One region of the Streptomyces sp. NPDC059256 genome, then DNA from elsewhere that is predicted to be linked to it. Evidence: riboswitches for the same ligand, from Rfam matches in the RefSeq annotation. Region 1 holds a riboswitch; the other holds the start of a gene.
The links. A riboswitch is a leader RNA that binds a small molecule or an ion and turns the genes downstream of it on or off. The one in region 1 is predicted to bind cobalamin.

Region 1 (6,551 bases):
GTCCACCACGAACAGCACGAGATTGCTCTCGCGCCCTTCACGCGACGCCTGCCGCAGATCGTCCCGGCGGATCACCAGCCCGGGGCCGCTGCGCCCCCTGGCCCGCTGATGGGGGGCGGCAGCCTGCACGGTCGCTGCCAGATGCAGCCGGGTCAGGGCGCCACGAGGCCGGCGTGAGCCCGTGGTCCGGCCGTGCTCGGCCCGCGCTCGTGAGCGCCGGCCGGCCGCCCCCTCGCCGATGCCCGGCACGCTCAGCGCCTTCGTACGGAAGGGTTCCGTGGCCTGGACGGCACGCTGCTCACCGGCTCCACTCGTACCGGGGGAGTCCTGCCGGGGGGAGGCGTCCTCAGCGGCTGGGGTGTCCGGAGTGTCCGGGGAGTCCTGTGGTGCGGGCGCATCGGGCGCTTGGGGAGCGTCGGGTGAGTCAGGGGAGGGCGATCCACCGCCCGGCCCACCGCCGGGGTCGGTGTCCGTGTCCGGGTCCGGGTCTGAGTCGGGGTCCGGATCGGGATCGGTGTCGGACCCGCCGAACTCCTCCAGCGTCTCGTCCAGCTTGTCCTCGTCGAGCCCCGGCGCATCGAAGGGGTTGCGCCGACGGCGGTGGGGGAGTGCCAACAGGGCGGCCTGTCGTACGTCCTCGGCGAGCACGTCCGTACGTCCCGCCCAGGCGGCCAGTGCCGTTGCGGTGCGCGCCATCACGATGTCGGCGCGCATCCCGTCCACCTCGAACGCCGCGCAGGTGGCCGCGATCTGCCGCAGGGCGTCATCACCGAGCGACACCGTCGGCAGCAGCACCCGCGCCGCAACGATCTTCGCCCGTAGGGCGTCCTCCTCGGCGGTCCACCGCAGGGCGAACGCGACGGGGTCGTCGTCGTACGCCAGTCGCCTTCGCACCACCTCGACCCGCTGGTCGGGCTCGCGGGACGCGGCCACCTCCACCGTCAGACCGAACCGGTCCAGGAGTTGCGGCCGTAGCTCGCCCTCCTCCGGATTCATCGTTCCCACCAGCAGGAACCGCGCCGCGTGCCGTACGGACACGCCCTCCCGCTCCACGTAGGACGCCCCCATGGCTGCGGCGTCCAACAGCACGTCCACCAGGTGGTCGTGGAGCAGATTCACTTCGTCGACGTACAGGATTCCGCGGTGCGCGGCAGCGAGCAGCCCCGGCTCGAACGCCTTGACACCGTCCGCCAGCGCCCGCTCGATGTCCAGGGCGCCGACCAACCGGTCCTCGGACGCACCCACCGGCAACTCCACCATGCGCGCGGGGCGGGCGGCGGGGACACCGGGCTCGTGCGGCCCGTCAGGGCACGCCGGATCGGGTGCGCCCGGATCACAGGAGAACCGGCAGCCGGGAACGATCGACACCTCCGGTATCAGAGCTGCCAGCGCCCGGACCGCTGTGCTCTTGGCCGTGCCCTTCTCACCGCGGACGAGCACACCGCCCACCTGCGGTGATACGGCGTTCAGCAGCAGGGCGAGCCGAAGGTCGTCCTGCCCGACAATGGCGGTGAACGGGTACGGCGTGCTCATCCGGCCTCCTGTGAGATGTGCGAATGGGTGTGCGGGAGCGGAGATGGCCCCGGCAACTGTTGCGTCGACGCGGGTTCGGTGACGGTTTCCGTTCGGGCTTCCGTCCGGCTCTCGGTCCGGGTGTCCGTCCGGGTGTCCGTCTGGTCCTTCGGCCTGATGTCCGTTGCGGTTCCCGTGCCGGCCTCGGTCTTCGGGTCGCTCCCAGCTCCTTCGGTGGCGGCCGGGCCCTTCGGACGGCCGCCCGTTGTGGAGACTCCGGGCAGTGGCGGTGCTCCCGGCGGCAGGAAGGGAAGCCCCGCGGGCGGACCCCCTTCGATGAGCCGCAGCAGCGCATCGGTGTCCGCGTGCTCCTCGATGAGATCGCCGAGCCGGTCCAACTGCTCCTCGCGCAGGGCCGCGAACGATGTGTCGGGGGCCGGCACGAACCGACGGCCCGCGGCCCGGGCGACCTCGCGCAGGAACTGTCGGCGAAAGCCGTCGCTCTCCAAGGAACCGTGCCAGTGGGTGCCCCACACCTGCCCGAGGCGGCATCCCGCCAAGAAGGGCTCCCCACCGAGGACTTCGGCCACCCCGTGATGGATCTCGTACCCCTCCACCCGCTCCCCGAGCGCACTTCCGACCGGTCGGGCGAGCGTCTTCTCCACGGCGAAGCGGACCCGGACCGGGAGCAGTCCCAGCCCGGTGACCGACCCGGCCTTGGACTCCACCTCGTCGTGGATGTGCTCGCCGAGGAGTTGGAAGCCCCCGCAGATGCCCAGCACGGGTCGGCCCGCCGCCGCTCGCCTGGCCAACTCCCCGGCCAGACCGCGTTCCTGGAGCCAGCGCAGGGCCCGTACCGTGCCCCGGGTGCCCGGGACGATCACCAGATCGGCGTCCGCCAACTCCTCGGGCCGGTCCACGAAGCGCACGAGGACCCCCGGCTCCGCCGCCAGCGCGTCCACGTCCGTGAAGTTGGACATCAACGGCAGCGCACACACCGCGACCCGCAGCACGTCCTCGCCGACCGGGGGCGCCGTGACCGACTCGCGTACGGCACCGCGCAGGGACACCCGCAGACCGTCCTCCTCGTCGATCCCGAGCCCGTGGGCGTACGGGAGGACCCCGAACGTCCGCCGTCCGGTGAGGTCGTGGAGCATGTCGAGGCCCGGCTCCAGCAGGGAGACGTCGCCGCGGAACTTGTTGATGAGGTAGCCCGCCACCAAGCGTTGGTCCTCGGCCGCGAGCAGTGCCGTCGTCCCGAAGAAGGAGGCGAACACCCCACCGCGGTCGATGTCGCCCACGACCAGCACCGGCAGCCCGGCCGCCCGGGCGACACCCATGTTGACGATGTCGGTCCGCCGTAGGTTGATCTCGGCGGGGCTTCCCGCCCCCTCGCAGATCACGGCGTCATGGGTGGCCCGCAACTCCTCCAGGCACTCCACGACGGTGGCCAGCAAGGTCTGCTGTCGGCCGCCGTGGTAGCCGCGGGCGCTCATCTCACCGACCGGTCTGCCCATCAGCACGACCTGGCTGGACCGGTCGCTGCCGGGTTTGAGGAGCACCGGGTTCATCAGTGCGCTGGGCTCGACGCGGGCGGCCTGCGCCTGCATCGCCTGGGCCCGGCCGATCTCCGCGCCCTGTCGGGTGACGAAGGAGTTCAGGGACATGTTCTGGCCCTTGAACGGAGCGACCTTCACCCCCTGCCGCACCAGCCAGCGGCAGATGCCCGCCGTGACCACGCTCTTGCCCGCGTCCGACGTGGTGCCGGCGATCAGCAGGCCACCGCCGCGCCCTCGGCTCGTCATCAGGTCCCCCGGCCCTCTCGTCGTCCTCGCTGCGGTCTCGCTGCCCGTGCGAACAGCGAGCGGGCCATCACGCCCACACCGAGCGCCAACACCCCGACCCGTCGTGACAGCCGTACCGCCCGCTCGATGTCGGCCAACTCCACCTGCCGGCCCGCGGAGTGCAGGACCGGTCGGTGCTCGATCCGTCCGGCGTAGGAGAGCGTCCCGCCGAGTCGTACTCCCAGCGCACCGGCGAACGCGGCTTCCACGGGTCCCGCGTTGGGGCTGGGATGCCGATGGGCGTCGGCCCGCCAGGCCGCGAGTGCCCGGGGGGCGCTCTCGCCCGCGACGGCGGCGAGAGCGGCCGTCAGCCTCGCTCCGGGCCAGCCGGCGACATCGTCGAGCCGGGCCGAGGCCCAGCCGAACCGTCGGTGCCGGGGCGACCGGTGCCCCACCATCGCGTCCAGGGTGTTCACCGCACGGAAGGCGACCAGTCCGGGCACGCCCGCGACCGCGCCCCACACCAGGGCCCCCACGACCGCGTCCGACGTGTTCTCGGCGACGGACTCGACGACCGCCCGGGCGATCTGCTGCTCGTCCAGGTACTGGGGGTCGCGTCCGCACAGGTGTGGCAGCCGGGCCCGGGCCCGCTCGATGTCACCGGCCGCGAGCGCGGCACCGACGGCACGGGCCTCCCGGCCCAGTGACGTCCCTCCGACCACGGTCCAGGTGGCGGTCGCGGTCAGCGCGGTGCGGAGCACCGGACTGCGGCGGGTGGCACGGGACGCCAGGGCGGCGGTCGCGGTGGCCCCGCCGACGCAGAGCGTCGTGTACAGGGCTCCCCAGCCGCGGTGGTCACGCCACAGGGCCTTCTCGACGGTGCCGGCGGCCCGCCCGAAGAGGGCGACGGGATGCCCTCGGCGCGGGTCGCCGAGCAGTAGATCAGCCAGGAGCCCGGCAGCCGCCCCGTACGCGAAGACACGATCGGTACGCATGGGTTTCAGACCGGCGTTCCGCCTCGGAGGGCCCTTGGTGCCGGCCCGTGGGATATCCGTGTTCCCTGCCGGGCCGGCGTCGCCGGGGGTGCACCGCACAGCAAGTGGATGCCGTCGATCAAGGCAGGGGCTGGACCGTAGCCGGGCATGGCGATATGTCCTCACTCAGGGTGTCCGCGCCCTGGTTCGACGTGATCGACGGCGAGAGTTCCTGGCTCACGGGGAGGAACTCCCCGGTCACAGTGGCGGGACCGCGCCGGATTCGCACCGGCTTCCTCTGCTGCTGTCGTAGTTGGCCCCGGCAGTCCACCACGCCCCGAGAACAGCCGTCAACCTGCCGTTGACCTGCGACGGTGCAGTGTGCCGAGCCCCACATCGCCCCTGCTTCCCGAGGATCCCTCAGGGCACGCAGAAGCCGGACCGCAGATCCCGAGAGATCGACGGCCCGGCTGTGAAACGACTGCTGCTGTGCGGTGAGGTGCGGCCTCAGGTGACGATCAGATATATGCCGTAGCTGATGGCCGCGGTGCAGAGGGCGAAGCAGGTGTAGGCGCCTATCCGGGGAAGGGCAACCGAGCCGGTGCCGGAGGCGGTCGCAGCCCCCTGCTTGCTCAGACCGATGATGCCCAGGGTGAACAGGCCCACCAGCGCAATGGTGGCGACGAGACTCACGCCGAAGACGGAGCCGAGGGCTACCCAGTCGATTTTCATGGTCTTCAGTCCTTACACCGCGGCCGGGCTGGCGGGGCCGGCTTCGGGGGTCGCGGCATTGCGGGCCGGGATGGTCGTCTTGAGGTCGTCCAGGGAGTTGTTCATCGTCGTGCCGGCAGGCGGCGGGGTGACGGCCGCGATGGCCGTGGTGACCACGCCCGCGGGCTCGCCTTCCTCGGACGTGTCGTTGACGTTGGTGTGGTCGACGACCTGGCGGCGGGAGATGAACCAGATGGCGGCGGACGAGGCGACCAGGAAGGTGGCGACCACCGCCACGCCCCAGTCACCCTGCTTGGTCACGTACTCGGAACCGGCGGCCACCAGACCGGCGGCCGGCAGGGTCAGACCCCAGGCCACGAACATCCGGGTGGCGGTCGACCAGCGGACCACCCCGCCCTTGCGGCCCAGACCGGCACCCATCACCGCGCCGGAGCACGAGTGGGTGGTGGAGAGGGAGAAGCCGAGGTTCGACGAGGCGAGGATGACGCTGGCCGCACTGGTCTGGGCGGCGAAGCCCTGCTGCGGCTGGAGGTCGGTCAGGCCCTTGCCCATGGTGCGGATGATGCGCCACCCACCGAGGTAGGTGCCGAGGGCGATGGCGATGCCCGCGGATGCGATGACCCACATGGGGGGGTTGGAGCCGGGGACGAGCACTCCACCGGCGACGAGCGCGAGGGTGATGACACCCATGGTCTTCTGGGCGTCATTGGTGCCGTGGGCCAGGGACACGAGGCCGGCCGAGGCTATCTGGCCGGCGCGGTAGCCCTTGGCGGTGGACTTCGGGTCGGTGTTCCGGCCGAGGCGGTACGTCAGCCGGGACGCGAGGTAGGCGGCGATACCGGCGACCAGCGGGGCTGCGATCGCAGGGATGAGCACCTTGGTGACCACGGTGCCGCCGTTGACTCCGCTGATACCGACCGACGCGATGGTCGCACCGATCAGACCGCCCATGAGGGCGTGCGAGGAGCTGGACGGCAGACCGATCAGCCAGGTCAACAGATTCCAGAGGATGGCGCCGACGAGCGCCGCGAAGATCACTTCGGGGGTGATGCCTGACTCGTTGACGATGCCGCTGGAGATCGTCTTGGCGACCTCCACCGAAAGAAACGCGCCGACGAGGTTGAGCACCGCGGACATGGCGACCGCGGCCTTGGGCTTCATCGCGCCGGTCGAGATGGTCGTCGCCATCGCATTGGCCGTGTCGTGGAAACCGTTCGTGAAATCGAACACGAGAGCCGTCACGATCACAATCGCGAGCAGCAGCGTGATGTGTTCCATTTACCCAGGCAATCTATCGACGTCAGTGACATCGCGAACGTAGATAACCTGGGTGAACGGAAGGTGAACTGAGGCGAGATTCGTGATGTCCCCAAGTGAGGTTCGCGATTCCGCTTGTGCCCTGAGTGATCTCTTCGGGCCGTCTGCGTGGTCATGCTCCCGGGCCCACCACGGCGTCGGTGTCCGCAAGATGGCATTTACGCCCTTTGGGGTGATCTGCATCACGGGACGGTCTGTTGCCTTCCGGCCATGCCTGACAGGATCGATCCAT
Region 2 (6,551 bases), on a different contig from region 1:
GGTGACCCGCCGCGATGCGTCGTCCCAGACGGGGCGGACGCCCAGCAGCGCCATCGCCTCGGCGATGTCGTCGCCCGCGGTGCGCATCGCGCTCGTACCCCACAGGGACAGTCCCACCGATGTCGGCCACTCGCCGTTGTCGGTGCGGTAGCGGTTGAGCAGCGAGTCGGCGAGCGCCTGCCCGGTCTCCCAGGCCAGCCGGGACGGCACCGCCTTCGGGTCGACGGAGTAGAAGTTGCGGCCGGTCGGCAGCACATTGACCAGTCCGCGCAACGGCGAACCCGACGGCCCCGCGGGCACGAAACGGCCGTTCAGCGCGCGGACGGTGTGATCGATCTCGTCGGTGGTCGCCGCCAGCCTGGGCACGACCTCGACGGCCGCGAACCGCAGGATGTCGGCGACCTGCTGACCGTGCTCGGCTGGTACGGCCGCGAGGTCCCAACCCGCGTCGTCCATCGCCTGCACCAGCGCCCGGGCCTTCGCCTCGGCCTCGTCGGCGGTGGTGCGGGTCGCCGCGGACTCATCGAGCCCCAGCGCCTCCCGCAGCCCGGGCAGCGCGGTCGTACCGCCCCAGATCTGGCGGGCGCGCAGGATCGCCAGCACCAGGTTGACCCGGTCCGCACCGGCCGGCGCCTGGCCCAGGACGTGCAGTCCGTCGCGGATCTGGGCGTCCTTGACCTCGCACAGCCAGCCGTCGACGTGGAGGAGGAAGTCGTCGAAGCCGTCGTCGTCGGGACGGTCGGCGAGCCCGAGGTCGTGGTCGAGCTTCGCGGCCTGGATCAGCGTCCAGATCTGGGCGCGGATCGCGGGCAGCTTCGCCGGGTCCATGGACGAGATCTGCGCGTACTCGTCCAACAGCTGTTCAAGGCGGGCGATGTCGCCGTAGGAGTCGGCACGGGCCATCGGCGGTACGAGGTGGTCGATCAGGGTGGCGTGCACCCGACGCTTGGCCTGGGTGCCCTCACCGGGGTCGTTGACCAGGAACGGGTAGATCAGCGGCAGATCGCCGAGCGCGGCATCGGGTCCACAGGCCGCGGACAGTCCGGCGTTCTTGCCGGGCAGCCACTCCAGATTGCCGTGCTTCCCGAGGTGGATCATCGCATCGGCGCCGAAGCCGCCCTCGGCGTCAGGGGTGGCGATCCAGCGGTAGGCGGCCAGATAGTGGTGCGAGGGCGGCAGATCGGGGTCGTGGTAGATCGCAATGGGGTTCTCGCCGAAGCCGCGCGGCGGCTGGATGACGACCAGCAGGTTTCCGTGCCGCAGGGCGGCGAGGACGATGTCGCCCTCCGGATTGCGCGACCGGTCCACGAACATCTCACCGGGCGGCGGCCCCCAGTGCTCCTCCACAGCGGTGCGCAACTCCTCGGGGAGGGTTGCGTACCAGCGCCGGTAGTCGGCTGCGGGAATGCGGACCGGGTTGCGGGCCAACTGCTCATCGGTGAGCCACTCCCGGTCGTGGCCGCCCGCGTTGATCAACGCCCGGATCAGCTCGTCACCATCCCCGGACGCCAGCCCGGGCACGTCCTCGGTGCCGAAGTCATAGCCCTCGGCGCGCAGTCGCCGCAGCAGGGCGACGGCACTGGCGGGGGTGTCGAGGCCGACCGCGTTGCCGATGCGCGAGTGCTTGGTGGGATAGGCGGACAGGACCAGCGCGAGGCGCTTGTCCGCGGCGGGTATGCGGCGCAGCCTGGCGTGCCGCACGGCGATCCCCGCGACCCTGGCGGCGCGTTCCGGGTCGGCGACATAGGCCGGCAGCCCATCGGCGTCGATCTCCTTGAAGGAGAACGGCACGGTGATCAACCGCCCGTCGAACTCGGGCACCGCGATCTGGCTGGCCGCGTCCAGCGGGGAGACGCCCTCGTCGTTCTCCTCCCAGTCGGCGCGCGACCCGGTGAGACACAGGGCCTGGAGGATCGGTACGTCGAGCGAGGTGAGCGCACCCGCGTCCCAGGACTCGTCGTCACCGCCGGCGGACGCCTCGGCGGGCCGGGTGCCGCCGGCGGCGAGCACGGTCGTCACGATCGTCTCGGCCGCCCGCAACTCCTCGATCAACTCGGGCTCCGGCGCCCGTAGCGAGGCCACGTACAGCGGCAGTGCCCGGCCGCCCGCCGCCTCGATCGCCCCGCACAGGGTGTCCACGAACGCGGTGTTTCCGCTCATGTGGTGGGCGCGGTAGTAGAGGACGGCGATGGTGGGGCCGTCCGCAGCACCGGCCGCAGCACCGGCCCCTGCACCGTTTTCGCTGCCGGACGTGCGCTCCAGCCGCCCCCAGGAGGGCGCGGGCGCCGGCGGGTCGAAGCCGTGGCCGGTGAGCAGGACGGTGTCGGAGAGGAAGCGCGCCAACTGCTCCAGATTGGCCGGGCCACCGTGGGCGAGATAGGCGTGGGCCTCGGCGGCGATGCCGATGGGGACGGTGGAGGCGGCCATCAACTGCGCATCGGGCGCCTGCTCACCGGTGAGGACCACCAGCGGCTGACCGCTGGCGCGAATCCGGTCGAGCCCCTCCTCCCAGGCACGGACCCCGCCCAACAGTCGTACGACGACCAGCCCGGCGCCTTCGAGCAGCGCGGGCAGGTCGTCCAGGGCGGTGCGGGAGGGGTTGGCGTAGCGGAAGCCGACCGGGCCGCCCGCGGCACGGGCACTGAGCAGATCGGTGTCGGACGTCGACAACAGGACGATGTCGGGGGCGTCGCCGGGGGAGTTCGGCGGGCTGGTCGGTCCATCGGTCGAAGGGGTCTTCGGTGCGTGCGGCATACGGCATCGGGCCTTCCTCGGGGTGTCCACGCCCCGGGCGGTGTCTGGCGACGGGAGTTCCTGACTCGCCGCCCCGACGACTGCCTTCGTCCGGCCGGCTCACAGTGGCGGGACCGCGCCGGGTTCACACCGGGCTTCCTCCACTGTCGCCTTCTGCGTTGCCGGACCGGGTGGCCCGTCCCCGAAATAGTAAGGGTCGCCTATTCGGTGCGGTTCATACCGTCTTACTGCCGTGGCTCATACCGTCCCAAATGACGGTCATGACTGGTCGGTATGCTCGCCGACATGCCCACCTCACCCCGCCCGGCCCGAGCCGGCGCCACCGGTACGACCCCCTCCGGGGGGCGCGGTGACGCCTGCCCCGGCTCCCTGCGGCTGCACCGGGCGGACGACGGCGCACTGGCCCGGATCCGGATACCCGGGGGTGTGCTGCGCCCGGCGCAGGCCGAGGCACTGCTGACCGCGGCCCGACGGCTGGGCGACGGCGAACTGCACCTCACCTCTCGGGGCAATGTGCAGTTGCGCGGACTCGACGAGCAGTGCGGCGGAGAGTTGGCCCAGCTCCTGGGGAACGCAGGGCTGTTGCCGTCCGCGACCCATGAGCGGGTGCGCAACATCGTGGCCTCGCCACTGGCCGGGCTGGACGAACTCGGCGAACTCGGCGAACTGGCCGGGCAGGGCGGACTGGGCGGACTGGGCGGACTGGGGGGAAACGGCTCGGGGCGCGGCGTACGCCGGTGGTTGAGGGCGCTGGACGAACTGCTCTGCGCCAGCGATCGGGCGGCGGCCCTGTCGGGGCGTTTCCTGTTCGCCCTGGACGACGGGCGCGGCGACGTGGACGCCCTGCGCGCGGATGTGACCCTGCTGGCCGCCGACACATCCGGACCGACCGCGGCGGACCATGGCGGTGGCGCCGGACTGACCGCGGCGGACCATGGCGGTGGCGCCGGACTGACCGCGGCGGACCACGACGGTGGCGCCGGACTGCGGATCGGGGACAGCGATGACGTACTGCTGCTGGCCCGTTCGGACGATGGCCCGAGGGCCGCGCTGCTCTGTGCTGAAACGTTCCTGGATGCGGCGGATCTCACACCCGAAGCAAAGGTCTGGCGGATACGGGACCTCCCGGACACCGGCGCACGACTGCGGGAAGGGACCCTGGCACGGCTCGCGAAGGCCGGCATCCCCCTGGCGGGCATCCGACAGCACCCCCGGCGAGAGACCGCCACCCCGCCCCCGTACGGAATCGTCACCCCACCGGCCCCCCGGCAGACTCCCGACCCATCTGACCCACCCAACTCATCCGTCCCGCCCATGCCGCCCTTCCCGCCACTCCCGTCTTTCCCGTCCCTCCTGTGCATCCCGCGCGGCCCGAGCGGCCCATCTGAGGCCATCCGTCCCAGCGCCCCCGCCGCCACTTCCCCGGCAGCGCTCTCCATCGGCGCCCCCCTCGGCCGACTCACCGGCCCCCAGTGGGAACGGCTGACCAGCGCCGCCCGGAAGGCGCCCGACGGCGAACTGCGCCTCACCCCCTGGCGCGGAGTGATCGTCACCGGTGTGCCCGGCGACCAGGCCGGCAGCACCCTCGACGAACTGGCCGCAACCGGGCTGATCACCACGGCCGACTCCCCCTGGACCGGTGTGGGCGCCTGCATCGGCACGCCCGGATGCGCCAAGTCCGCTGCCGACGTCCGCGCCATGGCCGAGGCCGTGGTCTCATGGGAACTCCCGTCCGCAGTAGGGAGGTTCACCCAACTCCCCGTCTACTGGTCCGGCTGTGAACGCCGTTGCGGACGCCCCCCGGGAGACCGGGTCGATGCCCTCGCCACCCCCGACGGCAGCTTCCGAGTGACCCGCGTCTGCGGCGATCCACCCCCCGTCGCCCTCGGCACCACGGTCCCCACCGACACGTCCGCCGCCGCCCTCGCCCACACCGTGGCCCACGCCCGTCGCCCCCGATGACCTCCCCGTCCCCATAAGAGGAAGACCACACCGTGTACGAGTACGAGAAGGACGGACCGGCGATCTACCGCCAGTCCTTCGCCACCATCCGCGCCGAGGCCGACCTCACCGGCCTGCCGGCCGATGTCAGCCAGGTCGCGGTACGGATGATCCACGCCTGCGGAATGGTGGACCTCGTACGCGACCTCTCCTACACGCCCCAGGTCGTGGCGCGGGCCCGCGCAGCCCTGCGCGCCGGCGCCCCCATCCTCTGCGATGTCGCCATGGTCGCCAGCGGAGTCACCCGCAAACGACTCCCCGCCGACAACGAGGTGATCTGCACCCTCTCCGACCCCACCGTCCCCGCACTGGCGGCCGAACTCGGCACCACCCGCAGCGCCGCCGCACTGGAACTGTGGCGCGAGCGGATGGAAGGCGCCGTCGTCGCCGTCGGCAATGCCCCCACCGCCCTGTTCCGACTGCTGGAGATGATCGAGGAAGGCGCACCCCGCCCGGCCGCGATCATCGGCGTACCGGTCGGATTCGTGGGCGCCGCCGAATCCAAGGATGCCCTCGCCGACCATCCGTCCGGCCTGGAACACCTGGTGATACGCGGCAGACGCGGCGGCAGCGCGATGGCCGCAGCCGCACTCAACGCCATCGCCAGCGAGGAAGAGTGAACGTGAACGACGCCCACAGCCGCATCGCTGAAGGTGCCCCGGCCACCCCCGGCAAGCTCTACGGCGTCGGGCTCGGCCCCGGCGACCCCTCGCTGATGACCCTGCGCGCGGTGGAAGTCATCGCCGCCGCCGATGTCGTCGCCTACCACTCGGCCCGCCACGGCCGTTCCATCGCCCGCTCGATCGCCGCGAAGCACATCCGCGCCGACCAGATCGAGGAACGGCTGATGTATCCGCTGACGGTGGAGACCACCGACCACCCCGGCGGCTACCGCGGCGCCCTCGACGACTTCTACGAAGAGGCGTCCGAGCGGCTCGCGGCCCATCTCGACGCCGGCCGCACGGTCGCCGTGCTCGCCGAGGGCGACCCCCTCTTCTACGGCTCCTACCAGCACATGCACAAGCGGCTCGCCCACCGCTACCCAACCGAGGTCATCCCCGGGGTCACCTCGGTCAGCGCGGCAGCCGCCCGCCTCGGAGAGCCCCTGGTGGAGGCCGACGAGGTGCTCACCATCCTGCCCGGCACCCTCCCCGAGGAGGAGTTGGCGGCCCGTCTCGCGGCGACCGACTCGGCCGTCGTGATGAAGCTGGGCCGCACCTTCACCAAGGTGCGGAGCGCCCTGGAGCGCACCGACCGCCTCCACGAGGCCCGCTACGTCGAACGCGCCACCATGCCCGACGAGCGCACTGGCCTCCTCGCCGACATCGCGGCCGAATCGGTGCCGTACTTCTCGGTCGCCGTGCTGCCCAGCCGGATCGGCGCGATGCCGAACGCGCCCGTACGCACCGCGACGACCGGTGAGGTCGTGGTCGTCGGCACCGGCCCCGCGGGACCGCTGTGGCTCACCCCCGAGACCCGCGGCGCCCTCGCCGCGGCCGATGACCTCGTCGGCTACACCACCTATCTGGACCGCGTACCGGAACGCCCGGGCCAGCAGCGCCACGGCTCCGACAACCGCGTCGAGGCCGAACGCGCCGAATTCGCCCTCCAACTCGCCGCACGCGGACGCCGGGTGGCCGTCGTCTCCGGCGGCGACCCCGGAGTGTTCGCGATGGCCACGGCGGTACTGGAAGTGGCATCGCAGCCCGAGTACACCGACGTACCGGTACGGGTCCTCCCGGGGGTGACCGCCGCCAACGCGGCAGCGGCCCGCGCGGGCGCCCCCCTCGGCCACG

Region 2: linked by a shared signal. The riboswitch ahead of cobN (cobaltochelatase subunit CobN) and the one ahead of ACFXJL_RS15570 (cobalamin biosynthesis protein) in region 1 are both predicted to bind cobalamin.

What each region holds. Positions count from the first base shown of each region.
Region 1 covers NZ_JBHYZO010000005.1:372,886-379,436, forward strand. Annotated here, with positions in the region: gene ACFXJL_RS15560 (putative cobaltochelatase) at 1-1,533, opposite strand, end outside; gene ACFXJL_RS15565 (cobyric acid synthase) at 1,530-3,317, opposite strand; gene ACFXJL_RS15570 (cobalamin biosynthesis protein) at 3,317-4,291, opposite strand; cobalamin riboswitch at 4,476-4,618, opposite strand; gene ACFXJL_RS15575 (hypothetical protein) at 4,778-5,002, opposite strand; gene ACFXJL_RS15580 (inorganic phosphate transporter) at 5,015-6,280, opposite strand; gene ACFXJL_RS15585 (class II aldolase/adducin family protein) at 6,550-6,551, shown strand, end outside.
Region 2 covers NZ_JBHYZO010000002.1:556,112-562,662, reverse strand. Annotated here, with positions in the region: gene cobN (cobaltochelatase subunit CobN) at 1-2,754, opposite strand, end outside; cobalamin riboswitch at 2,789-2,949, opposite strand; gene ACFXJL_RS06940 (cobalamin biosynthesis protein CobG) at 3,028-4,716, shown strand; gene ACFXJL_RS06935 (precorrin-8X methylmutase) at 4,749-5,375, shown strand; gene cobJ (precorrin-3B C(17)-methyltransferase) at 5,471-6,551, shown strand, end outside.